Linked DNA regions of Solwaraspora sp. WMMA2065. The protein of the gene in region 2 interacts with the protein of the main gene of each other region in a pairwise test. Links are inferred from orthologs where the notes say so. Each region holds a gene or a part of one and is shown on either strand. Other genes may lie near its edges.

Region 1 (12,035 bases), 3.5 Mb from region 2 along the record:
CCCGGACACCAATGGCTCCCGGGCGAACAGTGGAAGGTTGAGCAGGAACCGGCGGTCGTTGCTGAACGCTCCGAGCACCTCGGCGAAGGCGGTCGCCAGCGCGGCCGCCGGCGTCACCTGGTGTCGGGCCGCCCGCTCCAGCAGCGTCTGTTTGCGTTGCGGGTCGAGCCAGTGGTGCAGCCGTTCGCTGCGCACGGCGGCACCCGGCCGGCCGGCGTCCGGACGCAGTGGTAGCTGCGGGCCGCCGGGCAGGTCGTTGAGGCGGTCCCGCCACCAGTCGCAGGCCCGGTCCCGATCGGTCGCCGCCGCCCGCCGGTGCGCGGCCAGGTAGTCGGGGAAGCTCGAGGTGACCGCCGGCAGCGGTTCCGCCGGCTGCTGGTACAGCCGGCGCAGGTCGTTCAGCAGGATCCGCATGCTCAGCGCGTCCGCGACCAGCATGTCGAGGTCGACGTGCAGCCGGGTGGCACCGTCGGGCAGCAGACTCACCGCGACGGCGAGGACCTCGCCGTGTTCGACGTCCATCCGCTGGTGGGTGTACCGCTGCCGCAGCTCGGCCAACCGCCGCTCCACCTCCTGCGGTGCCTGCGTCCGCAGGTCGTGCACGGTCAACGCCGGTCCACCCTCGGCGACGATCCGTTGCCGCCCGGTGTCGTCGAAGCGGGCGCGCAGCATCCCGTGGCGGGCCGACAGCGCGGCCAGCGCACGGTTCAGGGCCTGCGGGTCGACGCCGTGGCCGTCGAACTCGACGTAGAAGTGGGCGGCGACCCCGCCGTACGGCTGGTTGTCCTGCCGGCCGATCCAGTACGCGTACTGCATGGTCGCCAGTTCGAGGGGTGCCGTTGGGTCGACCGGTCCGGTGACGTCGTCGGTCGGTGTCGTGCCCGGCCCGCCATCGGCGTCGTCGGTGCCCCCACCGGGGCTGCCGGTCGGGGTGTCGGTACGGTCCCCGGCCGGGGCGGCGGCGAGCGCGGCTGCCCAGTCGGCCAGCGTCGGTGCCTCGGCCAGCTGCTCGAAGGTGACCGGGTGTCCGGCCCGGCGCCACCCGGAGACCAGCCGGATCAGGGTGAGCGAGTCCAGTCCGAGCGTGAACAGGTCCGCGTCGGCGGTCAGCTCGGCGTACTCGACGTTGAGGGCCGCGGCGACCGCCGCCCGCACCGGGTCGACGTCCGACGGCGGCACACCCGCTGAAGTGGTGCTCCCGTCGGCGGCTGCCTGGTCGGCGGTGTGCGGGGACGAGATGGTCATCGCGCCTGGCCTTCGCTGTCCGTCGGCCGACGGCCGTTGTCCTGGTCGGTCACTGGTGCCGGCGGCTGTGCCGGTACGCCGCCGATGCCCCAGCGGTCGGCGGGTGCGGCCGTCAGTACCACCCAGGTCTGCGCCCGCGCGTCCTCGCCGAGTACCTCGCCGACGGCGTCGGACAGCCGGGTGACGAGCGCTTCCTGCACGGCCGGGGTGAGCCGTTCCTCGAAGATGCGGACGTCGATGAAGGGCATGAGATCTCCGTTTCGGTGTCGGGTTACCGGACTCAGGCCGACGTCACGGTGTGGTCGGGCAGCGGGACGGCGATGTCCGCGGGTGGCGGTCCGGCCGGCGACGGCGTCGTGTCGAGAGCTGCGGTGACCGCCTCGATCAGGTAGTCGAGCTGGGCATCGGTGATTCCCGGATGGCACGGCAGGTTGATCTGCTCGTCGAACCAGAGCCGCTCGGCGACCGGGGACTCACCTCGACGGTGGCCGCGGGCCCGCCACTCGGGGGTCAGATGCAGTGGGAAGTAGCGCAGTTGGACCTCCACCCCGCGGCGGTCCAGTTCCCGGACCAGGTACTCACGCGTCGCCCGGCCGGCCTCGACGAAGAAGGTGTACAGGTGGTAGGCGTGACCGATCCCCGGCGGCGGTCGGTGCAGCCGGACCTGCGGGTAGCGGCCGATGCACTCGTCGAGTCGTTCGGCGATGTAGCGGCGGCGGGCGGCGAGTCGCGCCATGCGGTCGAGCTGCACGATTCCCACCGCAGCGGCGGCCTCGGACATGGTGGCGTTCGTACCGGGTCTTCTGACGCGTGCATAGTCGCGTCCGTAGACCTCCTCGGAGAATCGCATCCAGGGCAGCAGGGGAGTGGGCGGCGGTTCCGGGAAGCGGGCCGGACCAAGTTCGACATCGGGCTGGTTCGACCGGATGCGGTCGATTCGCTCGACCCATTCGTCGCGGTCGAAAGTGAGCATTCCGCCCTCGCCCAGGGTGGTGATGTTCTTCGAGTTGTGGAAGCTGAAGCATCCGATGTCACCTAGTGCCCCGGGGCGGCGTCCGTGCCAGGTCGCACCGATCGCGTGGGCGCAGTCTTCGATGACCACGGCACCGTACCGGTGGGCGGCTGCGACGATGCGGCCCATGTCGGCCGGATACCCGCCGTAGTGGACCAGGATCACTGCCGCGGTGCGGTCGTTCACCGCCGCCTCCACCGCAGCCGGGTCGATGTTGAGTGACACCGGGTCGACGTCGCAGAAACGCACCCGCACGTCGTGCGCCAGCAGCGGGTGGATCGTCGCGGAGAAGGTCTGCGGCGTGGTGAGCACCTCGTCTCCCGGGCGGAGGTCGGCGAGGTGGATCGCCAGTTCGAGCGCCACGGTCCCGCTGGTCACCGACAGCGCGTGTCGAGTGCCTACGTGGGCGGCGAACCGTCGTTCGAAGGCCGTCCGACATGCGCCGGCCGACAGGGTCTGTCCGGAGTCGACCAGCTTGGTGATCGCGGCGAGTTCTGCGGCGTCGAGCACGCTGCCGCGCGTCGGAAAGGAAACCTGGTAGTCCTGATCGTCCATTGGTTCCGCAGCTCCTGCGATGGCGATGGGTGGACGGGAAACTAGCATGCCGAGTCGGCTGTGCAAAAGTGTTGATAGCTTGATCTGATTTGTTTATGGGCAGGCTGGAATGAGCATTGACGGACGCGCCGAAAAATGCTCCCGAGTGTGATCAGAAAGACTCTTCCAACTCCTCCTTGTTGACATCCGATGTGCTGGTCGACTTCACTGGTACGCGCTACCGGCTATTCGCCACGGAGGGCACTTATGCAATTCGGTGTGGGTTTTTTCCCGGTCCTGTCGCCGGACGAGAAGAGCGCGGTCGACTGGTACGACGAGAGCCTGGCGCTGGCGGAACTCGCCGACGAACTCGGCTACGAGCACGTCCAGGTGGTGGAGCACTACTTCTCCGCCTACGGCGGGTACAGCCCGGACCCGGTGACGTTCCTGGCGGCGGTCGCCGCCCGGACCCGTCGGATCCGGGTGACGACCGGCGCCGTGGTGCCAGCCTTCACCCATCCGATCAAGCTCGCCGGCAAACTGGCCATGTTGGACAACCTGTCCCACGGGCGGCTCGACGTCGGCTTCGGCCGGGCGTTCCTGCCGGAGGAGTTCGCCGCCTTCGAGGTGCCGATGAGCGCAAGCCGCGCCCGGTTCGCCGAAGGGATCGAGATCTGCCGCCGACTGTGGACGGAGACTGACGTTTCCTGGTCCGGTGACTGGGTCACCTTCGGCCCGGTGACGATGCTGCCCCGGCCGTACCAGCGGCCGCACCCGCCGATCTTCGTGGCCTCCACCACCAGTCCCGCGTCCTGCGCCGAGGCCGGCCGGGCCGGATACCACCTGCAGGTCGTGCCGACGGTGACCAGCCGCGACGGGCTGCAAGAGATGCTCGCTGCCTACCGCCAGGCCCGGGCCGCCGCCGGCCACCCCGGCCCGGGGCGGGTGCAGATCAAGTACACCTGCTATCTCGCACAGGACGGTGCCGCCGCGCTGGCCGCCGCCCGCCGGTGGGAGCTCAACTACATCGACAGGATGACCACCGCGATCGCCGCCTGGTCGACGGTGCGCAGCGCCGACTATCCCGGGTACGAGCAGCTCATCGACAAGGTCCGGCAGTACGACTTCGACCGGTCGCACGCCGACAACAAGGTCCTCGCCGGCACCCCCGGCCAGGTACGCGACCAGCTGGCCACGATCGCCGAATGGTTCGGCCCTGATGTGACCGTGTGCCTGCAGGTGAACCCGGGAGCGACCGCTGCGGCGGACGCGCAGCGGACGCTGCGGCTGTTCGCCGAACAGGTGGCGCCACACTTCGCCGACGCCGACCCGGTGGCACCGGACGATCCCGGTGCCGAACAGGCATCGGACGGTTCCGTCGAGGCCAGCCGTGCGCTCGCCGGACGCTGAGGTCGTCGTCGTCGGTCTCGGGGTGTTCGGTGCCGCCGCGTTGTGGCGACTGGCGGCGGCCGGCGTCGAAGCGATCGGCGTCGACCAGTTCACCCCGGGCCACGGCTTCGGCTCGTCGCACGGCGGGACCAGGATGTTCCGTACCGCCTGCCTGGAACACCCGGACCTGGTGCCACTGGCCCGCCGGTCCGGCCAGCTCTGGCAGGGACTGGCGCTGGCCGCTGGCGAGAACCTGTTCGAGCCGACCGGCGGGGTGCTCATCGGGCCCCGAGCCGGGCACGTGATCGCCGGCACCGTCGCCGCCGCCCGTCGCCACGGGCTCGACGTCGAGGTCTGGAACGCCGCCGAGGTGCGCGACCGGCTGCCCCGGCACGCCGGGATCGGCGACCACCACGCCGCGGTGTGGGAGCCGGCCGCCGGCCTGATCGCCGCGGAGGCGGCGGTCCGGGCAGCGGTGCGCGTCGCGGTCGGGCTTGGCGCGCGGGCGCTGACCGGCACCCGGGTGACCCGGATCGAGCTGGTCGCCGGCGGTGCGCTGGTGCACACCGCCGACGGCGGTGCGTTGCGGGCCAGGCGGGTCGTGGTCGCCGCCGGGGCGTGGCTGCCGGCCCTGCTGCCCGGGGTCCCGCTGCGGGTGCTGCGGGTGCCGATCACCTGGTTCCGGCCGGGCGACCCAGCCGATGCCGACCGGTACGGGCTGGCCGACGTGCCGGTGTTCATTCGGCAACTGGACGACGGCACCTGCGTGTGGGGGCACGGGGTGCACTCCGGCGGCGAGCTGAAGCTCGGCCTGGAGGACCACGGCGGTCTGCTGCGCGAGATGCATCCCGACAGCGACGACCGCCAGGTCGCCGCCGCCGACTGGGAGCCGCTGGTGCGCCGCCTCGACGTCGCACTGCCCGGTCTGCAACCGGTGCCGTCGCGGGCCGCGGTCTGCATGTACCCGATGACCCCGGACCGGCAGTTCGTGCTCGGCAGCCCGGGCGATGACACTCGGCTGATCGTCGCCGGGGGCGACAGCGGGCACGGGTTCAAACACGCCACCGGTGTCGGTGAGGTGGTGGCCGACCTGGTCCGCGGCACGACGCCGCCGGTGCCGGTGGCGTTCATGCATCCGGACCGGTGGTGACCGTGGCCGTCGCCAGACGTTGTGCGAGCACCTTCTTGTCGATCTTGCCGACGGCGGTCAGCGGCATCGCGTCGACATACTCGACGCGGTCCGGCAGCTTGTACGCGGCCAGCCCGCGTCCGCGCAGGAACGCCACCACCTCGGCGGCCGTCGGCGGCGGTCCGGCGCAGACCAGGACGGCCGCCGGCGCCTCACCCCACTGCTCGTCCGGTACGCCGACGAGCGCGGCCTGCCGGACGGCCGGGTGGGCGAGCAGGTGACCCTCCACCTCCGTCGCGGCGATCTTCTCGCCGCCCCGGTTGATTTGGTCCTTGACCCGGCCGACCACGGTGAGGTGCCCGGTGGGCAGTTCCCGGACCAGGTCACCGGTGCGGTAGAAGCCGTCGGGTGTGAAGGAGGCGGCCGCCGGGGCGTCGGCCCGGTAGTAGCCGCGCAGCGTGTACGGCCCACGGGTGTGCAGCTCGCCGGGCTCGCCGGCCGGTACCGGCCGCCCGTTGACGGGATCGACCACGCGGATCTCGTCGGCGGGGGAGCCGGGGCGGCCCTGCGTGGTGCAGACCAGCTCGTCGGGGTCGTCGAGTCGGGTGTAGTTGATCAGGCCTTCGGCCATGCCGTACACCTGCTGCAGCGGCACCCCGAGGGTGGGGGTGAACCGCCGTGCCAGCTCGTCGGCCAGTCGGGCGCTGCCGACCTGCACGAACCGCAGGCTGGACAGGTCGGGCCGGCTGTCGGCGTACTCGGCGAACCAGTATGGCACCAGCGGTGGGTTGAGCGCGGTGCAGGTGACCCGCTCCTGTTCGATCAGCCGGAAGGCGGTGGCCGGGCTCGGGTTGGGGGCGATGACGACGGTGCCGCCGGCCATCAGGGTGCCGAGCACGCCGGGGCAGGCGAAGGTGAAGTTGAAGCCGATCGGCAGCACGGCCAGGTAGACGTCGTCCGGTCCGAGCCGGCAGATCCCGGCGCCGCTGCGGGCGTTGTAGGCGTAGTCGTCGTGGCTGCGGGGGATGAGCTTGGGCAGCCCGGTGGTGCCGCCGGAGAGCAGCAGCAGCGCCAGGTCGGCGGCGGTCGGCCGAGGGCCGTCGTCGGCGGTCGCGGGCTGTTCGGGCGGGCCGTCGTGCAGGTCGGCGTAGCTGGTGAAGCCGGAGTCCGCCGGGTCGCCGAGCACCACGACGTGGCGCAACGGTTCGTCGGCGGTGCGGCGTTCGGCGTGCACCTGGGTGGCCAGGGTGCGGTAGTCGAACCGGGCGTGCCGGTCGGCGACGACGTAGCCGGCCGCGCCTGACAGCGCCGCCAGGTGGGCGATCTCCGCGCGGCGGTGTCCGGGCATGGCGTGTACGGGGACCGCACCGAGCCGTTGCAGACCGAACCAGATCTCGACGAACTCGGCCCGGTTGGGCAGTTGCAGGATGACCCGGTCGCCGCGACGCAGCCCGAGCCGGCGCAGACCGGCGCTGATCCGGTCCGCCGCGTCGTCCAGCTGCCGGTAGGTCCACCGTCGAGCTCCGTCGACCAGGGCGGTCCGTCCATCGTGCTGCTGCGCCCAGCGTCGGAGCAGGTGGTCGAAGGTTTCACCGGCCCAGAAGCCGGCGGCGCGGTAGCGCCGTGCGTCGGACTCCGGCCAGGCTACCCAGCCCGGGTCGACGATCGTACCGGGACCGGGCCGGTCCTCGTGGTCGGGGTTCATGCCGGGTCCCTTCTGGTCCGCTGATCAGGACTGTGCTTAGATACGTCTATCGCAGTTGAATGTCATTTTCAACAAGTCGTTGGGTGGAGTGACCCGAACAGACCGTGACTACGAGGCGGAGCCCGATGGATGTCGACGAACTGATCACCGAGCTGGACGCCGACGGCGTGACCCTGTGGCTCGAAGGCGACGAGCTGCGGTTCCGCGCCCGCAAGGGCGCCTTCACCGACGAGCGGCGGGCCGCCGTCCGCCGGCACCGCGAGGCCATCCGCGCACACCTGCGGCAGGCCGCACCCGCGCAGTTCACCGCCGACCCGGCCGGCCGGCACGAACCCTTCCCGCTGTCCGACCTGCAGGCCGCCTACCTGGTCGGCCGGGGCACCCACTACGAGTACGGCGGCGTCGCCTGCCATGCCTACGTCGAGTACGACTACCCCGACCTGGACCCGGCCCGGGTGCAGCGCACCTGGGACCGGCTCGTCGCCCGGCACGACATGTTGCGCGCCGTGGTGCACAGCGACGGCTACCAGGTCGTCCTCGCCCAGCCACCGGCCTGTCCGATCAGCGTCACCGACCTACGTGGACGTGCGGCGACCGAGATTGACGACCACCTGCGCCAGCTGCGCGACAGGCTGTCGCACCGGGTCGCCCCGACCGACCGCTGGCCGCTGTTCGCCCTGCACGTGACCCGTACCGACGACCGGGCGGTCCTGCACCTGTCCCTCGACCTGCTCATCGTGGACTACGCCAGCGTGCAGCGACTCGTCACCGAGTTCGACCAGCTCTACACCGACCCGCACGCCACTCTCGATCCCATCGACGTCACCTACCGTGACTACCTGATCAGCCGCCGTAGGATCACCGACACTCCGGCGTACCGCCGCGACCGCGAGTACTGGCTGCGCCGCCTCGACGACCTGCCCGGCGCCCCCGAACTACCCGCCGCAGACGCTGGCGACGCCGGTGCCGACGGGCCCGTCCGGTTCCGTCGGCGGGAACGCCAGCTGCCCGGCCCGCTGTGGACCGCACTGCGCGAGCGCGCGGCCCGCCACCAGGTGAGCGTCTCGACCGTGCTGCTCACCGCCTACGCCGAGGTCATCGGCAGGTGGAGTCGCAATCCGAGATTCACGCTCAACATCCCGACCTTCCAGCGGCTGCCGCTGCACCCCGCCGTTGAGTCGCTGGTCGGCGACTTCACCGTGGTCGAGCCACTCGCCGTGGACCTCACCACGCCACTTCCTTTCGCCGAGCGCGCCACGGCGGTCGCCGGCCAACTCCTGGAGGACCTGTCGCACGGCCTGTTCACCGGCAGCGAGGTCCTCGCCGAGCTGAGCCGACGCACCGGCACCCGGCAGCTGCTCCCGGTCGTGTTCACCAGCACCCTCGACACGCCCGCACCGTCGCCGGCCCGGGGCCAGGTCGGGTACGCGATCAGCCAGACACCGCAGGTCTGGATCGACTGCCAGGTCATGCCGCGCGGTGACGGACTGGCCCTGTCCTGGGATGTGCGCGACAACGTACTGCCGGCCGACCTGGCCGACGACGCCTTCGGCGCGTGGGTCGATGCCGTCGAGCGTCTGGCCGACGACGACGGCCCGTGGCGGGATCCGTCCCCGGTCGCGTTGCCCGCCGCGCAGCGCGAGCGCCGCCGGCAGGTCAACGCCACCGACGGTCCGCTCCCCGACGGGCTGCTGCACGACGACGTCGTCGCCCAGGCGCGCCGCACCCCCGAACGGGTGGCGGTCGTCGCTGACGGACACGAGCTGACCTACCGCGACCTGCTCGACCGCGCCACCGCCGTCGCCGACCTGCTCGCCGGCGCCGGGCTACGTCCCGCCGAACCGGTCGCGGTGCTGATGGACAAGGGCTGGGAGCAGATCGTCGCGGTCCTCGGCGCCCTGCTCGCCGGTGGGGCGTACCTGCCGGTCGACGTCACGCAACCGGCCGCCCGGCGCAACGCCATCCTCACCGACGCGCAGGTGCGTACCGTACTGACCCAGTCCTGGCTGCTCGACGCCGCGGCCCTGCCCGACTCGGTCACCGCCGTCGCGGTCGACATCGTGGCTGCCGACACGGTGGCCGCTGGCGGGCCGTCGGCGCGGACCGGACCGGCATCCGGGAACCGGCCCCCGGCCGTCGCCCGTCCTGGCCCCGACGACCTGGCGTATGTCATCTACACCTCCGGGTCCACCGGAACACCCAAGGGCGTCATGATCAGCCACCGGGCGGCGCGCAACACCATCGACGACATCAACCGCCGGTTCGCCGTCGGCGCGGACGACTCCGTGCTCGGCCTGGCCAGCCTCGGTTTCGACCTGTCGGTCTACGACGTGTTCGGCCCGCTCGCCGTCGGCGGCCGGCTGGTGCTGCCCGACGCGGACCGCCGGGGTGACCCGTCGCACTGGGCCGACCTCGCCGACCGCCACGCCGTCACGATCTGGAACTCGGTGCCCGGCCAGTTGCAGATGCTGCACGACTACCTGCGGGCGGTGCCGGATCTGCGTCCAGCGGGGCTACGGCTGGCCATGCTCTCCGGCGACTGGATTCCGGTCGCCCTGCCGGACGCGGTCCGCGAGCTGCTGCCGCGACTGCGGGTGGTCAGCCTCGGTGGCGCCACCGAGGGATCGATCTGGTCGATCTGGCATCCCATCGACGTCGTCGACCACAACCGGCCCAGCATCCCGTACGGGGTGCCGCTGACCAATCAGACGTTCCACGTGCTCGACGCCCAGCTGCGGGACCGTCCCGACTGGATCGCTGGCGAGCTCTACATCGGTGGTGCCGGCGTGGCCCTGGGCTACTACCACGACCCGCAGCGCACCACCGACCGGTTCCTGCGGCATCCGAGCACCGGCGAACGGCTCTACCGCACCGGTGACCTGGGCCGCTACTGGCCCGACGGGACCATCGAGTTCCTCGGTCGCCAGGACGACCAGGTCAAGATCCGGGGCTACCGGATCGAACTGGCCGAGGTCGAGACCGCCGTGCAGGCCCACCCCGGTGTCGCCGGCGCTGCCGTGCTGGTCGACGCCGCCCACCCCGGCGGCAAGCGGCTCGCCGCGTTCGTCGAACCCGCCGTCACCACGCCCGACTCTGCCGCCGGGGCCGCCGCCGCCGGGACCGGTGCCGTCGCGGCGGCGGCGTCGCGGGCCGCGCAGACCGGGGTCGACCCGCAGGCCCTCGCCGACTTCCAGGCCGCGCTGGCCGAGGTCGCACTGACCGCGATGGCCGCCACCCTCGCCGACGCCGACGTCGCCACCGGTGACACCTGGCACAGCGCCGACGAGGTCTGCCAGGCGTTGGACGCCACCGCGGTGACCGCGCCGATCGTACGCCGGTGGCTCGCCGCGTTGACCCGCGCAGGGCGGCTCCGCGTCACCGACGCCGCCCGCTACGGCGATCTCGCCGTACCGGCGCCCGACGAACTCGACGGCGCTTGGCTGCGACTCACCGAAGCCGATCGTCGGCTCGACTACAGCACCGACCTGATCGACGCGGTCCGCACCTGCACCGACCACCTGCCAGCGCTGATCGCCGGCAGCACCGACATCCGCGCGTTGCTGTTCCCCGGTGCCCGCGCCGACGCGATGGCCGCTGCCTACCGCGACAACCTCGCCGTCGCCCACCTGCACCAGGCGATCGTCGCGGCGCTGCGGCACATCGCCGAGCGGCACGACGGCGACGGAGCGCTGCGGGTGCTGGAGGTCGGCGGTGGCGTCGCCGGCACCACCAGTCTGCTCGCCCCCGCCCTGGCCGAGTACCGCCCCGACTACCTGTTCACCGACCCGTCGACGTTCTTCCTCAACGAAGCCCGGGACCAGTTCGCCCACCACCCGTGGATCCGCTACGCCCGCTTCGACCTGCGCGACGACCCTCGCGCCCAAGGGCTGACCCCGAACAGCGTCGACGTGGTCATCGCCGCGAACCATCTGCACACCGCACCGGACGCCGCCGCCGCGATCGAGCGGCTCACCGGCCTGCTCGCCCCCGGCGGCTGGCTCGTGATCATGGAACAGACCCGCGACGACGACCCGGCGCTGCTGGTGTCCATGGAGTTCCTGGAGGCCGCCGCGGGCCCGTTCACCGACGTGCGCGCTGCCGCCGGCCAGTCGTTCCTCACCGGGCCACAGTGGCGTGAGCTGCTCGGCGCGGCCGGAGCCGAGCTGGTCACCCATCTGCCGGCGGCCGGCGAGCCGCTGCACCCCACCGGTCAGCAGCTGTTCCTCGCCCGGGTCAAGACCGACCGGACGCCGGTGACCACCGCCGACCTTGTCCGGCACACCACCGCCCGACTGCCCGACTACATGGTGCCGACGGTGTGGCAGCTGGTCGACGGGTTGCCTCGTACCAGCAACGGAAAGGTCGACCGCAACCGGCTGCGGACCTGGCTGCCCGGCACCGACCAGGGCCAGCAGACCGCGGCGGTGGCCGCCGATCCGGTGGACGCGCTGGAACGCCACCTCGCCGGCATCTGGGCGGAACTGCTCGACCGCGAGTACGTCGGCCGCCACGACGACTTCTTCGCCCTCGGCGGCGACTCGCTGCTCGTCGCCCGCCTCGTCGGCCTGCTGCGGGAACGCGTCCCCGACGTGGTAGCCCTCGAGTGGGAGGTGGTGCTGCGACACATGCTGCGCCAACCGACCGTCGCCGCACTCGCCGCCTACCTGCGTACGGTCACCACACCGCAGACGTCGGCACCAGGCGACGGTGCCGTCCGCACCTCACCGGTGGTCCGACTGCACGGCGCCGGCACCGATCCGCTCACCGTACTCGTGCACGCCGGCACCGGCACGATCATGCCGTACCGGGCGATCATCACCGAGATCCGCCGCCGCTCCGCCGGCACCAGCTCGGTCATCGGTGTCGAGGTACCGCATCTGCCGACCTTCCTGGAGGCCGACCCGGCCGGCCTGATCGACCGGATCGCGGCCGACTACGCGACCGAGATCGGTGAGCTCGGTGCCCGTGAACTGCACGTCGTCGGCTACTGCCTCGGCGGTCTGATCGCCACCGAGATCGCC
Region 2 (12,127 bases):
GCACCGTGGTGTCCCACCTGCCTCGGCCAGGCCGCCCGGGTCAACTCACTGGCCGCCGACTACGCCGACACCGCCGGTGTGGTCGGCGTGGCCGGGCTCGACGGGGTGCCGGCCATGCACGAGTTCGTCGAGCTGGCCGAGCTGTCCGGCTTTCCGCAACTGGCCGACGAGCAGGGCGCGGTGTGGCGGCACTTCGAGATCACCGCGCAGAGCACCTTCGTCGTCCTCGACGTCGATGGCGAAGTCGTCGACAAGGGACATGTCGACGTCGACTCGCTGCCCGGCATGCTCGACCGGCTGATCGCCGGCTAGCCGACCTCCGCCACCCGATCCGATGACCGACGCACCGCTCGCGCTCGCCCTGGCGGCAGGCACCCTCGCCGCCGTCAACCCGTGTGGGTTCGCGCTGCTGCCCGCGTACCTGTCCTTCCTGGTGAGTGGCGACGCCGCGGCCGGCACCGGTCGGAGTGCCGCCGTCGGTCGGGCACTGACCACGACGGCCGCGATGACCGCCGGATTCGTCGTCGTCTTCGGGGTGTTCGGCCTGGTCGTGGCCCCGGCAGCCGGGGCAGTGCAGCGCCACCTGCCGTGGCTGACCATCGGCATCGGGCTGCTGCTCATCGGGCTCGGCGGGGTGCTGCTCGCCGGCCGGCAGCTGCCCGGCATCGGCATGGTGCCGTCCCGCGCCCCGGCCACCAGTCGGTCCGTACTGTCCATGGTGGTTTTCGGGATGGCCTACGCCGCCGCGTCGCTGTCCTGCACGATCGCTCCGTTCCTGGCGATCGTGGCGGCCAGCTTCCGCGCCGGCTCGGTCGCGTCCGGGGTGGCCCTGTTCGTGGCGTACGCCGCCGGGATGGGGCTGACCGTCGCGGTCGCAGCCGTCACCGTCGCGCTGGCCCGCGACGGGCTGCTGCGCCGGGTCCGCCGCGCGGCCCCGCTGCTGTCCCGCGTCGGCGGCGCGTTGCTGGTGGCTGCCGGCGGCTACGTCGCCTGGTACGGCTGGTACGAGATCCGGCTGCTGCGCGGCGGGTCGGGCGGGGACCCGCTGATCGACGGCGCCGGCATGGTCCAGCGGTGGCTGGCCGCCACGCTCGATCAGGCCGGGGCGGCCGTCCTGGCCACGGTCCTGGTCGTGCTACTGGCCGGTGCCGGCCTGCTCAGGCTGGCCCGGTCCCGTCATCGGGGCCGCAGGTAGCCCTCCGTCGGAGTTTCGACACATACGGGTCGGAGTCAGGACGCGTGCAGGTACGACGGGTCGTCGAGCCATTCCCGACGGTCCAGGATCGCCCGGTGCAGCCGCTGCACCAGCAGGTTCGGTTCCAGGCCAAGACCGTCGACGAGGTTGGTCCGCAGCAGGTTGTAGACCATCAGCGACTCGGCGGTCCGGCCACCTCGGTACAGGGCGAGCATGAGCAGGTAATGCAGCCGTTCGGACATCGGGTACTCACCAACTGACCGGTAGAGATCAGCGACGACGTGTCCGTGCCGGCGCAGGACGAGCGCGGTCTCGAAGTAGCGTTCCTGGATGGCGACCCGCCGCTCAGTGATCACGTGCGCGGTCGCGGCAAGCACCGGCAGGTCCCGCAGGTCGGCGATCTGAGGGGTGGGCCCTGCCACAGGGCGAGCGCCTCGCCGAGCAGGGCGGCGCTGCCGGGCAGGTCGCCGATCGACTCCGCCTGCTGGGCGCGGATGGTCAGCTCGTCGAACGTCCGCAGGTCGAAGGCGTACCGGTTCAGGTTGAGCAGGTAGCCGGGTGGGCGGGTGGCGAGATCGTCGGACGCCGACCCGGCCGCCTTGAGACGCTGACGCAACCGGCAGACATAGACGTGCAGCGCGGTGAGCGCGGTGCGTGGTGGGTCGCCGGCCCAGATGGCATCGATCAGATGGTCGGTGGAGACGGTCCGGCCTGAGCGTACCGCCAGGTACGCGCGGCAGCTCAAGTTGCGGACCGAGCGGCTCTTCGCGCCGCTGACCGACATCTGGCAACTGTTCTCGCCAGTGCACCGGCCAGAGGAGGTCGACGTGCCGCTGCTGGTGATGCACGACTCCGCCGACCGGGAGATCGCCGTGCGGCGCGCGCACCGGCTGGCCGCCGCCTACCCAGCGGCCCGGATGGTGATCAATCACCGAAGGGCTCGGCCACCGGCGCATCCTGCGTGACCAGACGGTGATCTCGACCGTGTTGGACTTTCTCACCAGTCGAGCAAACCGTGACACCCCACAATGACCCGCCCGCCGGGCCGCCTGCGCCGATCGCCGTCGTCGGAATGTCCTGCCGGCTGCCCGGCGCCGACGGCATCGCCGAGTTCTGGGCCCTGCTGCGGCGCGGCGGCACCGCGTTCAGCGGGGTACCCGAGGTACGCCGCCGCGACTGGCCGCCGGACGCGCTGCCGCCGGCCGACGTCGGCACCGATCCGCAGGGCGGCTTCCTGAGCTGGGTCGACCAGTTCGACGCGGCCTTCTTTGGCATGTCGCCCCGGGAGGCCGCCGCCCTGGACCCGCAACACCGGCTGACGCTGGAGCTGGCCTGGGAGGCGCTGGAGGACAGCGGCCAGCCACGGCAGCGGTGGGCCGGCAGGCGGGCCGGGGTGTTCGTCGGGGCGATCGCCGACGACTATGCGGCCCTGGTGCACCGGGCCGGGCCGGCGGCGGTCGACCGGCACACCTTCACGGGCCTGCAACGAGGGCTGATCGCCAACCGGGTGTCCCGCCTGCTCGGCCTGACCGGCCCGAGCCTGACCGTCGACGCCGGCCAGTGTTCGTCCCTGCTCGCGGTGCACCTTGCCTGCGAACAGCTGTGGGCCGGCGATGTCGATCTCGCGCTCGCCGGCGGGGTGCATCTCAACCTGGCCCCCGACGGCTGGCTGGCGGCCGCCCGGTTCGGCGTGCTGGCCCGCAGCGGCGCCAGCGTCCCGTTCGACACCGCCGCCGACGGGTTCCGCCGCGGCGAGGGCGGCGGGCTCGTCGTGCTCAAGCCGCTGCGGCTGGCCGAGGCGGACGGCGACGACATCTACTGCTCCTGCTCGGCGGAGCGACCAACAACGACGGCGACGACGCGGATCCGGCGGTACCCGCCGTCTCCGGTCAGGAGGCGGTGCTGCGTCGGGCGTACCGGCGGGCCGGGGTGTCGCCGGCCGACGTGCAGTACGTCGAGCTGCACGGCACCGGCACCCGGCGGGGCGACCGGGTGGAGGCGACCGCCCTCGGCGCGGTGGTCGGCCGGGGCCGGCTCGCTGACCAGCCCGCGCGGGTCGGCTCGGTGAAGGCCAACATCGGGCATCTCGAAGGTGCGGCCGGCCTCGCCGGGCTGGTCAAGACCGCGCTCTGCATCCGCTACCGTGGCCTGCCCGCCCATCCAGGCTTCACCGGCTCCGGCTCCGGGTCGGCGACGGGCACGAGCGCGGGCCGGGCCGATGACGGCGACGACTCGGGGGCCGGCCGGCTGCCGCTGGCCGACCTCGGTCTGCGGGTGCAGCCGGAGTACGGGCCGTGGCCGGTGCCGGAGCGACTGCCGGTGGCCGGCGTCAGCTCCTTCGGTATCGGCGGCACCAACTGCCACCTGGTCCTGGCCGGGGTGTCGCTGCCGGCCGCGCCGCTGCCCCGGCCGACCGTCGGGCCGCCGGTGGTCTGCCCGCTCAGCGCCCGGTCCGACGCGGCACTGCGGGCGCAGGCCGACCGGCTGCACCGCTACCTGCTCGGCCACCCGGAGGTGGATCCACGCGACGTCGCGTACTCGCTGGAGACCACCCGTACGGTGCTACCGGTCCGGGCCGCGGTGGTCGCCGCCGACCGTGGTGAGCTGCTCGCCGGGTTGGTCGCGGTCGCGGCCCGCAGTCCGGCAGCCGGCACCGTGGTTCCCGGCACCGCACCCACCGGCGGGTACGCCGAACCGGTCCGGCTCGCCCATCGCCACGTCTCCGGTGACCCGATCGACTCGCCCGAGGCTCCGGCCGTTGGTCAGGGCCGGCGGATCCGGCTGCCGAGCTACCCGTACCAGCGGGACCGCCACTGGCTGCCGGCAACGAAGCCGCCAGCGGGCAACCGTACGGAACCTGGCCGTGGACTCGGCCAGCTCGGCTGCGGGATCGCTGCCGGCGACGATGCCGGCACCCGCGTACAGGCGGGCTGTGTGGTCCCGGGTGACGGCGCAGCGCAGGGCGACGACCCACTCGCCGTCGCCGGCGGCGTTCTCCCAACCCATCACACCAGTGTAGAAGCCACGGTCGAAGGTCTCGTACTCCGCGATGGCGGCGCGGGCGTCCCTGGTCGGGGTGCCACACATCGCCGGTGTCGGGTGCAACGCCGCGCCGAGCGTCAGCGAACTGATCGCCTGGTCGGGAACCCGGCCAGTGACCAGAGTGGACAAATGCCACATGCCGGATCCGGGCTGCGAGGCGGAGTAGAACGGCATGTCCGGGCGGTACCCGGCGAGCAGAGCGAGGGCGTCGGCGCACGCCGCGTCGGACCGTGCGGTGGTCATCGGCGAGTAGCCTCCCGGATCTCAGGCGCGCAGGGTTGCGCCGCCGTCGACGTACAGGTCGTGCATCGTGATGTGCCGAGCCTGATCGGAGGCGAGGAAGACGACCGCGTTGGCGATGTCGGCGGGTTCGACGAGACGGCCCAGCGGAATGCCGGTCCGGTAGGTCGCCAGGGAGCCCGCGATCACCCCGGTGGCGTCGTCCGGGCCTGTCCACAGCGCACGTTGCATCGCCGTGTCGGTGGAGCCCGGCGCGACCACGTTGCACCGCAAACCACGGTCGGCGAGTTCGAGGCCGAGGCACTTGGTCAGCAACGTCGTGGCGGCCTTGGCCGCAGCGTAGGCGGCCATCCCGAGGCGGGGTATCCCGGCCGCGTTCGAACTGACGGTGACGATGCTGCCCCGGCCGCGGTCGGCCATCCGCCGCCCGGCGCAGCGCAGCACGTGGAAGACCCCGGTGGTGTTGACGTCGAATGTGGCCCGCCAGTCGGTGTCGGTGGTCTCCAGGAGGTAGGCGGGCCGCAGGATCCCGGCGACCGGGACACAGATGTCCACCGGACCGAGGTCCGCCTCGGCGGCCGTGAAGACACGTTCTACGGCGGCGCAGTCGGTGACGTCGAGCCGGTACGCGCGTGAGCCGTCCAGCGTCACAGCAAGTCGGTGCGCCGCTTCACCGTCCGAATCGGTCAGCGCAACGATCGCGCCCCGCGAGGCCAGGGCAGTGGCCACGGCTGCGCCGATGCCCTGCGCCGCTCCGGTGACCAGAGCGGTCCGGCCGGCGATGCCGTCGGGTGTCATGCGTACGGTGCTCCTCACCTGATGACGGGAACCTCGTCGAGCCGTGTCGATCTTATTCGTCCGTCAACAAGATCCACCTACCTGGTGGTCTCGACGCGCCACCAGTCCTGCACATCGGTCGACCTGTCGGGCCGGAACTCCAGGGAGGTCCCGGTGCGAGTCCCGGGGCCCGTCCGATCTCGCCAGGGCGAGGTCGCAGAGAGCCGGACGGCGACCGGGTCGGATCCGCCGCGTGACGCAGTCTCGCTCAAGGAACGCTGGAACTGTGCTTGAATACGAGCAAGGAAATAGATGCTTGTTGACATAGAACTGAGAGTAAATCTAGGCTCGCTCACACACCAGACTGTTCCACTGCCTTTCCGTCGACCGCATCGGGGGGGTGAACGACGTCCGGTGGACTGCCGGAATCCGTCGTGAGAGGAGCCGAGTGGCTGAGATGAGGATGGCCGACTATCTCGACTTTGTTGGCGACCCCGGTCGGGATGACGTGGAGGGATGGCTGTATCCCACGGATGCCCATCTGATGAGCGTCGTCAACGACCTGCAAGTCGACCGCGGGTTCCGTGGCGACGTTCTGGAAATCGGTGCCTACAAAGGAAAGAGCGCGATCCTCCTGGGGTTCTTCCCCGAGGCTGGCGAATCGCTTACAGTCTGCGACATCTTCGACTCCGGAGCCCCGGTGAGTGACGGGAACGCGCGGGAAAACACGGCGTTCTATCCCGGTCTGCTCCAGACAGACTTCGAGAAGAACTACCTGCGGTTCCACGATCGTCTGCCGCGCGTGCACGTTGGGCCGTCCGAAGAGCTCGGCGAGATCGTAGCGCCGGGTTCGTGCCGGCTCGTGCACATCGACGGCGGGCACACCTACGAGGTCGCCCGCGCCGACATGGAGACTGCCCGCCGGGCCCTCGGTCCCGCCGGAATCGTCGTGGTCGACGACTGGTCGAGCGCCCACATCCCAGGCGTGGCAATGGCCTTGTGGGAGCGGTATCTGACCGGTGAGTTGATTCCGTTGGCCTTCACCAAGGGCAAGTTCTACGCCACCTGGGATCCGGCTGGTCTGACCGCCGGGGAGGTGGCGGATGCGGTGGCCACCCGCCCGGGCATCGAGGCCAGCGGCACCGTCCGACTCGGCCGGTACGCCGCTGCCGGCGTCACCATGACACCGGGCGACTGGCAGCGGTACAACGCCGGTCTACGGGCGGTCTACTCCAAGCTCTACGCCGACGGCGGAGCGTCCGCACCCCAGAGGGTGGGGTTCTGAAATGCGCGTGGCCGTCACCACCCACCCGAATCCCAGCCACCTGGTCGGTGCCCTGTCGGTGGCCCGCGTCGCCCGGCGCGCCGGTTACGAGGTGGCCGTCGTGTCGGGCCCCGGGGTCAGCGATCTGATCGAGGCGGCGGGGTTCCACACGCTGACCGTGCCGAGCATGCGGACGATAGACGAACTGCTCAGCGCCCGGGCCGCCGTCGTTGCCGGTGTACAGGCCCCGACACCGGCGGTCCCGCGTCCGGCCGGGGCCGGGATGCCGCTGGCACCCGCCCATCCCTTCGTCACCCCGTACACCGGTCGGCAGGCGACCGAGATCATCGAACTGCTCGGGCAGTGGCGACCCACCTGCGTCCTACGGGAGTGCACCGAACTGGGCGGCTACCTGGCGGCCGAATCCCTGGCATTGCCATATGCCACAGTGGATATAGCGCCGCTTTCGCCGTGCGCCCGGCCCGGCGCCCTCGATGAGCTCAATCGGCTGCGCGCCGAGGTCGATCTGCCGGCGACCGAGGATCCCTGGCACCCGGTACGACCGTTCCGGGTGGGACTGGTCCCGGCCGCCTTCTACCCGGCCGAGTTGCGCTGGCCCGGCGCCTCCTACTACCGCCCGTCCGTGGCGGACGAGCAGGAGGAACAGGTTGCCGCCGTCGACGTCTGCCTGCCCGACGGCGAGGGGCCCGTCGTATTGATGAGCCTGGGGATGAACGCGCCACGCTTCGACCCGCGGGCCGTCGACCTCATCAACGCCGCCGTCGAGGCGCTGGGGCAGCTCCCGGTGCGAGCCGTGGTGGCGATCGGATCGGATCAGGATCCAGCCGGGTGGGACGGAGCACGGGCTGCCAACGTACGGCTGGAGTCGTTCGTCCCGCAGCGCCAACTCCTGCCTCTGTGTGATCTCTTCATCACCCATGGAGGGTTCAATGGTGTCCGGGAGGCCATCGACTCCGGCGTACCGATGGTGACCCTGCCGTTGTTCGGCGACCACCCGGCCAGTGCAGCGCGCCTGGCTCAGCTCGGGCTGGCCCTGGAGGTGGACGCCGACACCGTCACCACGGCGGCGCTACGCGCGGCCGTGGCCACCGTCCTGAGCGACCCCGGCTACCGGACCCGCACCACAGACCTGCGTCGGTGGATGCGGGCCCTGCCGCCGCTGGACCGTCTGGCCGGCGACCTGCTTTCGCATGTCGCGGCTGCGGCCCGGTGACCGGACCCGATCGGCCGTGAGCATCAGTCGGACTCGAAAGGACCGCCATGAAGGTCGGAGTGACCGGAGCCTGTGGGTTCATCGGCACCTACGTCTGCGAGGAGCTGGCACAGCGGGGCCATGAACCCGTGGCCTTCGACCGCCACCGCCGAGTGACGGCTCCGCCCTGGGAGGTGATGCTCGGCGACGTCCGGGACGCAACCGCGATGCTCGAACTGGCGGCCCACTGCGACGCCGTCATCCACCTGGCCGCCGTTCTCGGCACACAGGAGACGATCGGCAACCCGCGCCCCGCGGCTGAGATCAACATATTCGGGGGACTGAACTTTCTCGAGGCGATCACCCAGTACGACCTGCCCGGCATCTACATCTGTGTGGGCAACCACACCATGAACAACTCGTATTCGATCACCAAGACGACCATTGAACGGTTCGTCCGGATGTACGGCGTGGAACGCGCTACCCGGGTCAGCAGCGTACGGGTAGTCAACGCATACGGGCCGCGTCAGCTCACGGCCGCGCCGTTCGGGTCGAGCAAGGTCCGGAAGATCACCCCGGCCGTCGTGTGCCGGGCACTGTCCGGCATGCCTGTCGAGTTGTACGGCGGTGGGCACCAGGTGTCGGACATGGTGTGGGTCGGCGACGTCGCCCGTGCCCTGGTCTCCGCTCTGGAGACGGTGGCGGCCGGACATGTCGTCGACGTGGTCGAAGTGGGTCCGGTCCGGTCGGCCACCATCCGCCAGTTGGCCGAGATCGCGATCGGCCTGGCCGCCGACCGCGGCTTCAGCCGGGTTCCCATCGTCGACCTGCCGATGCGACCGGGCGAGGACCCGCAGGTGCCGGTCAGAGCGGACGCACAGACGCTGCGCAGCATCGGCATCGATCCCGGCTCCCTGCGGGAGTTGTCCGACGGCCTGGCCGAGACGGTCGACTGGTTCATCAAGACCGAGGGCGAGCACTGGACCGCACCGAACGGTCTCCGCCGCGCCGGCTGACCCGGCACACCCACGTCGCCGAGGAAGGAACCATCCGTGACAGACCTCCCGCCAACGGGGGCGCACCACGACGGCCCGGTCCAGCTCTACCTGGATCTACTCAAGCGTTGCGTGACGAACGTGATCTACCAGGACCCGCCGATCTCTCCACCGTGGGTGCCGCAGACACCGTTCGATCTCGAGGCCCGTGTCGACGGGCTCGACTGCCCGAGCCAGGCGCACACGATGGTCGGCTTCGCCCGGCTCGACAATCTGCGCGAGCTCACCGAGCGGGTGCTGCGCGATGGCGTACCCGGGGATTTCCTCGAAGCCGGAGTCGGCCGCGGCGGTGCCATGATCTTCCTGCGCGGTGTGCTCAAGGCGTACGGCGTCGCGGACCGCCGGGTGTGGCTGGCCGACTCCTTCCAGGGCTTCCCGGAACCTCCCGCCGAAGCCCGGTACCAGCTGCGCGACGTGTACCCCGAGCTGGCCGGCGAGGCCGACGAGGGACGCCGGCAGGCCGCCGAGGCGATGAAGGCGCTGTTCCTCCGAGGCGGTTCAGCCGACGACGTACGGGAGAACTTCCGCCGGTACGACCTGCTCGACGAGCAGGTCCGACTGCTACCTGGATGGCTCGCCGACACGCTGCCGACCGCAGCGGTGCAACGACTGGCGATCCTGCGGGTCGACAACGACCTGTACGACTCCACGTACCTGACCCTGGAACACCTGTATCCCCGGGTCTCGCCCGGCGGGTACGTCGTCGTGGACGACTACCACTTCCTGGACGAGTGCCGGCAGGCCGTGCACGACTATCTCAAGGCCACCGGCGAGCCGGAGCCGGAACTGATCACCATCGACCGGTGCGGCGTGTACTGGCGTAGGGAGTCCTGAGCGGCTCTCCGACGCCGTGGGCCCCGGCCCCGGCGTCGCCCCAGGGGGGCGGGGCCGGAGCCGGGGCCCACGGCATCCGTCCAGTTCAGTCGTGAGGCCGTAGCCGCACCTCGAGTCGGGCGGGCCTGCGGTTGAACCGATTGCTGGCGATGGCCACGTCCGCCACCGGAGTGACCAGCGCGAGTGCGGGAAACCGGCCGAATAGCCGGCCGATGGACTCCTGCAGCTCGACCCGGGCCAGCGGCGCGCCCAGGCAGAAGTGGGCACCGGCGCCGAACACGAGGTGGCTGCCGACCGACCCACGGCAGAGGTCGAACGACTCGGGGGCCGTCAGCCGCAGCTCGTCGCGGCCTGCCGAGTCGATCGACACCAGCACCGCCGCGCCCGCCGGGACCACGACGCCGGCGACGGTGACGTCGCAGGTGGCGTACATCATGCCGGCAAAGCCGGTACTGGCTTGGGCGTACCGGAGAATCTCCTCGACGGCATCGTCGAGCGCCACCTCACCCGACCGCAACCGGGCCAGCTCGGCGGGGTGCTGGAACAGCGCCAGCAGCCCGTTGCCGAGCTGGGTCGCCACGGTCTCGTAACCGGCGACCGCCAGCAGAAGCACCGTGGAGACCAGCTCGTCGTCGGTGAGTTCACCCGGCTGTCGGATCAACTGGGACAGTGGACCGTCGCCGGGCCGGGCCCGGCGGACGCCGAGCAGCTCGACGGCGGCGCGGTGCAGGCGGGACATCACAGCACCGAAGGCCGCCATCGACGCACCGCTGTCCAGCAGAGACGCCGCCCACTCCTCGAAGGCGGGACGGATGTCGTCGGGCACCTCGAACAGCGCGTACAACACCCGCAGCGGCAGGCGGAAGGCGAAGCGCTCCATCAGGTCCACCGGCGGCGGGGTCCTGGCCAGCTCGTCGAGCAGTTCCTCGACGAGCTGTGCGACCTGGGGTCGCATGGCTTCGGCCTGCCGGACGTTGAACACCTGGTTGACGTGCCGGCGCCAGCGGGCGTGGTCCGCCGGATCGGCGATCGACAGCCCGAAGTCGAAGGCGGGTGCGGCGGGCCGGGCACGGCCTTCGGGGGACCCACCAGCCTGGCCGTCGACGGCCCGGGCACGCACCGGCCGCCGGCTGAACCGTTCGTCGGTCAGCACCTGCCGAACATGCTGGTAGCTGCTGACCAGGTATGCGGGTGTGCCGGTGGGAAGTCGGACCTGAGCGACTGGGGCTTCGCGGCGCAGCCGACCCAGAGCCGGCGGGAGGCGGAACGGGCATTCGGGTGGGAACGGATACGTCGGCGCAGGCTCGGCCGATGAACCTGAACCGGCGTGTCCCGGAGCGCCGCCGTCCGCTGAGGTGCCTTCCGTTTCGGTGCTCATTTCAAACTCCGCTGACAGGAGGATTGGTCCGCTGGTCATGAATCCCTGTAACGGACGAGAGTACGGGCCGCCCGCCAGTGAATCACAACATAACCCGGCCATCCCTGATCCGCAAGACATCACGGCGATGGTCGATGGCTAAGGTGCCTGCTCGTGTACCCGATAGTTCCCCCCTCACCTGCGGATTCTTGACATTGGCAGGGTGGTGTGGGCCGCCTGGACGGTCTCCTGGTCGGGTCCAAATGAACGCGACTATAGCGAAATATGACCGAGATCTTAGGTGATTTCCAGGGCGATCCGACGTGTGGTCGTGACGGGGGGATTTCCGATCGCCTCACGGCATTGTCTGTTCGCCCTCCTGTCTTCTAGGATCATTGGTGACTGTATTTTGTCGAGGAGGACGCCGTGGCGGCGAAGGGTCTTTACTGCTCCATCATCCTGTGGGATCTCTCCCAATCGGAACAGACGGTCACGTCACTGCGGAAACACCTTCGCGACTACGCTGTCGATGCCTATTCACGGATCCCCGGGCTACGCCAGAAGGTCTGGATCTCCTCGACCGGCCCGGAGGGTGAGCTCTGGGGCGCGGTCTACCTGTGGGACAACGAGGAGTCCGCGTACGGCAGACCGCCGGCCGTGTCCCGGGTAGGGGAGCTGATCGGCTACCGGCCGACCAGGAGGGAGTACTTCTCGGTCGAAGCAGCGGTCGAGGGCGTCAGCGCGGTCGGCGAGCTGATGGCCGGCCTCGGACTGGCGTACCAAGGTCCTGCGGCAGTGCCGCTCGGCCGGCCCAGGGAGTACGCCCCCGGTGCCGACGCGCCGGTCATTCCGATGGCGGAGATTGAGCCGGACACCCGCTCCTGACGGTCGAGTCCGTCCCGCTGCCCGAGCCGCGGCCTCACCGGCCGGTGGACGTCGGATAGGTCGCCGGGGACGCTGACGACAGACTTTCCAGGACCGACAGTGCATCGGTGCCACTCAGCGTCTCGCAGCTGCGGCTGACCAGGTAACACAGGAGGTACCGCTCCGCCATGGTCAGGCCGGCCGTGTGCAGTCCGAGATAGAGCAGGCTGGTACACAGGCGAACCGCTAGGAACGCCGGGTCGCTCTGGACGTACCGTTGGAGTGC

The links.
Region 1: the proteins of O7610_RS23815 (region 2) and O7610_RS08245 interact in binary tests that used the Escherichia coli proteins (3 or more experiments, as listed by UniProt). The link is inferred for Solwaraspora sp. WMMA2065 from one-to-one orthologs.

What each region holds. Positions count from the first base shown.
Region 1 is NZ_CP128361.1:1,771,999-1,784,033, reverse strand. What follows is about bases 4,662-7,559. They hold O7610_RS08245 ((2,3-dihydroxybenzoyl)adenylate synthase), read right to left. Parts: upstream 7,015-7,559; coding sequence 5,308-7,014; downstream 4,662-5,307. Other genes in these bases: O7610_RS08240 (non-ribosomal peptide synthetase), read left to right, coding at 7,140-7,559; solA (N-methyl-L-tryptophan oxidase), read left to right, coding at 4,662-5,330. Outside these bases: O7610_RS08270 (non-ribosomal peptide synthetase), read right to left, coding at 1-1,245; O7610_RS08265 (tautomerase family protein), read right to left, coding at 1,242-1,493; O7610_RS08260 (DegT/DnrJ/EryC1/StrS family aminotransferase), read right to left, coding at 1,526-2,812; O7610_RS08255 (LLM class flavin-dependent oxidoreductase), read left to right, coding at 3,059-4,201; more of solA, read left to right, coding at 4,182-4,661; more of O7610_RS08240, read left to right, coding at 7,560-12,035. UniProt on the Escherichia coli protein: Involved in the biosynthesis of the siderophore enterobactin (enterochelin), which is a macrocyclic trimeric lactone of N-(2,3-dihydroxybenzoyl)-serine.
Region 2 is NZ_CP128361.1:5,224,439-5,236,565, forward strand. The notes cover bases 3,389-6,378. They hold O7610_RS23815 (2,3-dihydro-2,3-dihydroxybenzoate dehydrogenase), read right to left. Parts: upstream 5,276-6,378; coding sequence 4,502-5,275; downstream 3,389-4,501. Other genes in these bases: O7610_RS23810 (chorismate-binding protein), read right to left, coding at 3,758-4,480; O7610_RS23820 (class I SAM-dependent methyltransferase), read left to right, coding at 5,718-6,378. Outside these bases: O7610_RS23780 (redoxin domain-containing protein), read left to right, coding at 1-312; O7610_RS23785 (cytochrome c biogenesis protein CcdA), read left to right, coding at 335-1,195; O7610_RS23790 (AfsR/SARP family transcriptional regulator), read right to left, coding at 1,231-1,572; O7610_RS23795 (AfsR/SARP family transcriptional regulator), read right to left, coding at 1,548-1,979; O7610_RS23800 (hypothetical protein), read left to right, coding at 2,023-2,160; more of O7610_RS23820, read left to right, coding at 6,379-6,539; O7610_RS23825 (glycosyltransferase), read left to right, coding at 6,541-7,752; O7610_RS23830 (NAD-dependent epimerase/dehydratase family protein), read left to right, coding at 7,800-8,747; O7610_RS23835 (TylF/MycF/NovP-related O-methyltransferase), read left to right, coding at 8,784-9,620; O7610_RS23840 (cytochrome P450), read right to left, coding at 9,706-10,773; O7610_RS23845 (hypothetical protein), read left to right, coding at 11,404-11,862; O7610_RS23850 (hypothetical protein), read right to left, coding at 11,897-12,127. UniProt on the Escherichia coli protein: Involved in the biosynthesis of the siderophore enterobactin (enterochelin), which is a macrocyclic trimeric lactone of N-(2,3-dihydroxybenzoyl)-serine.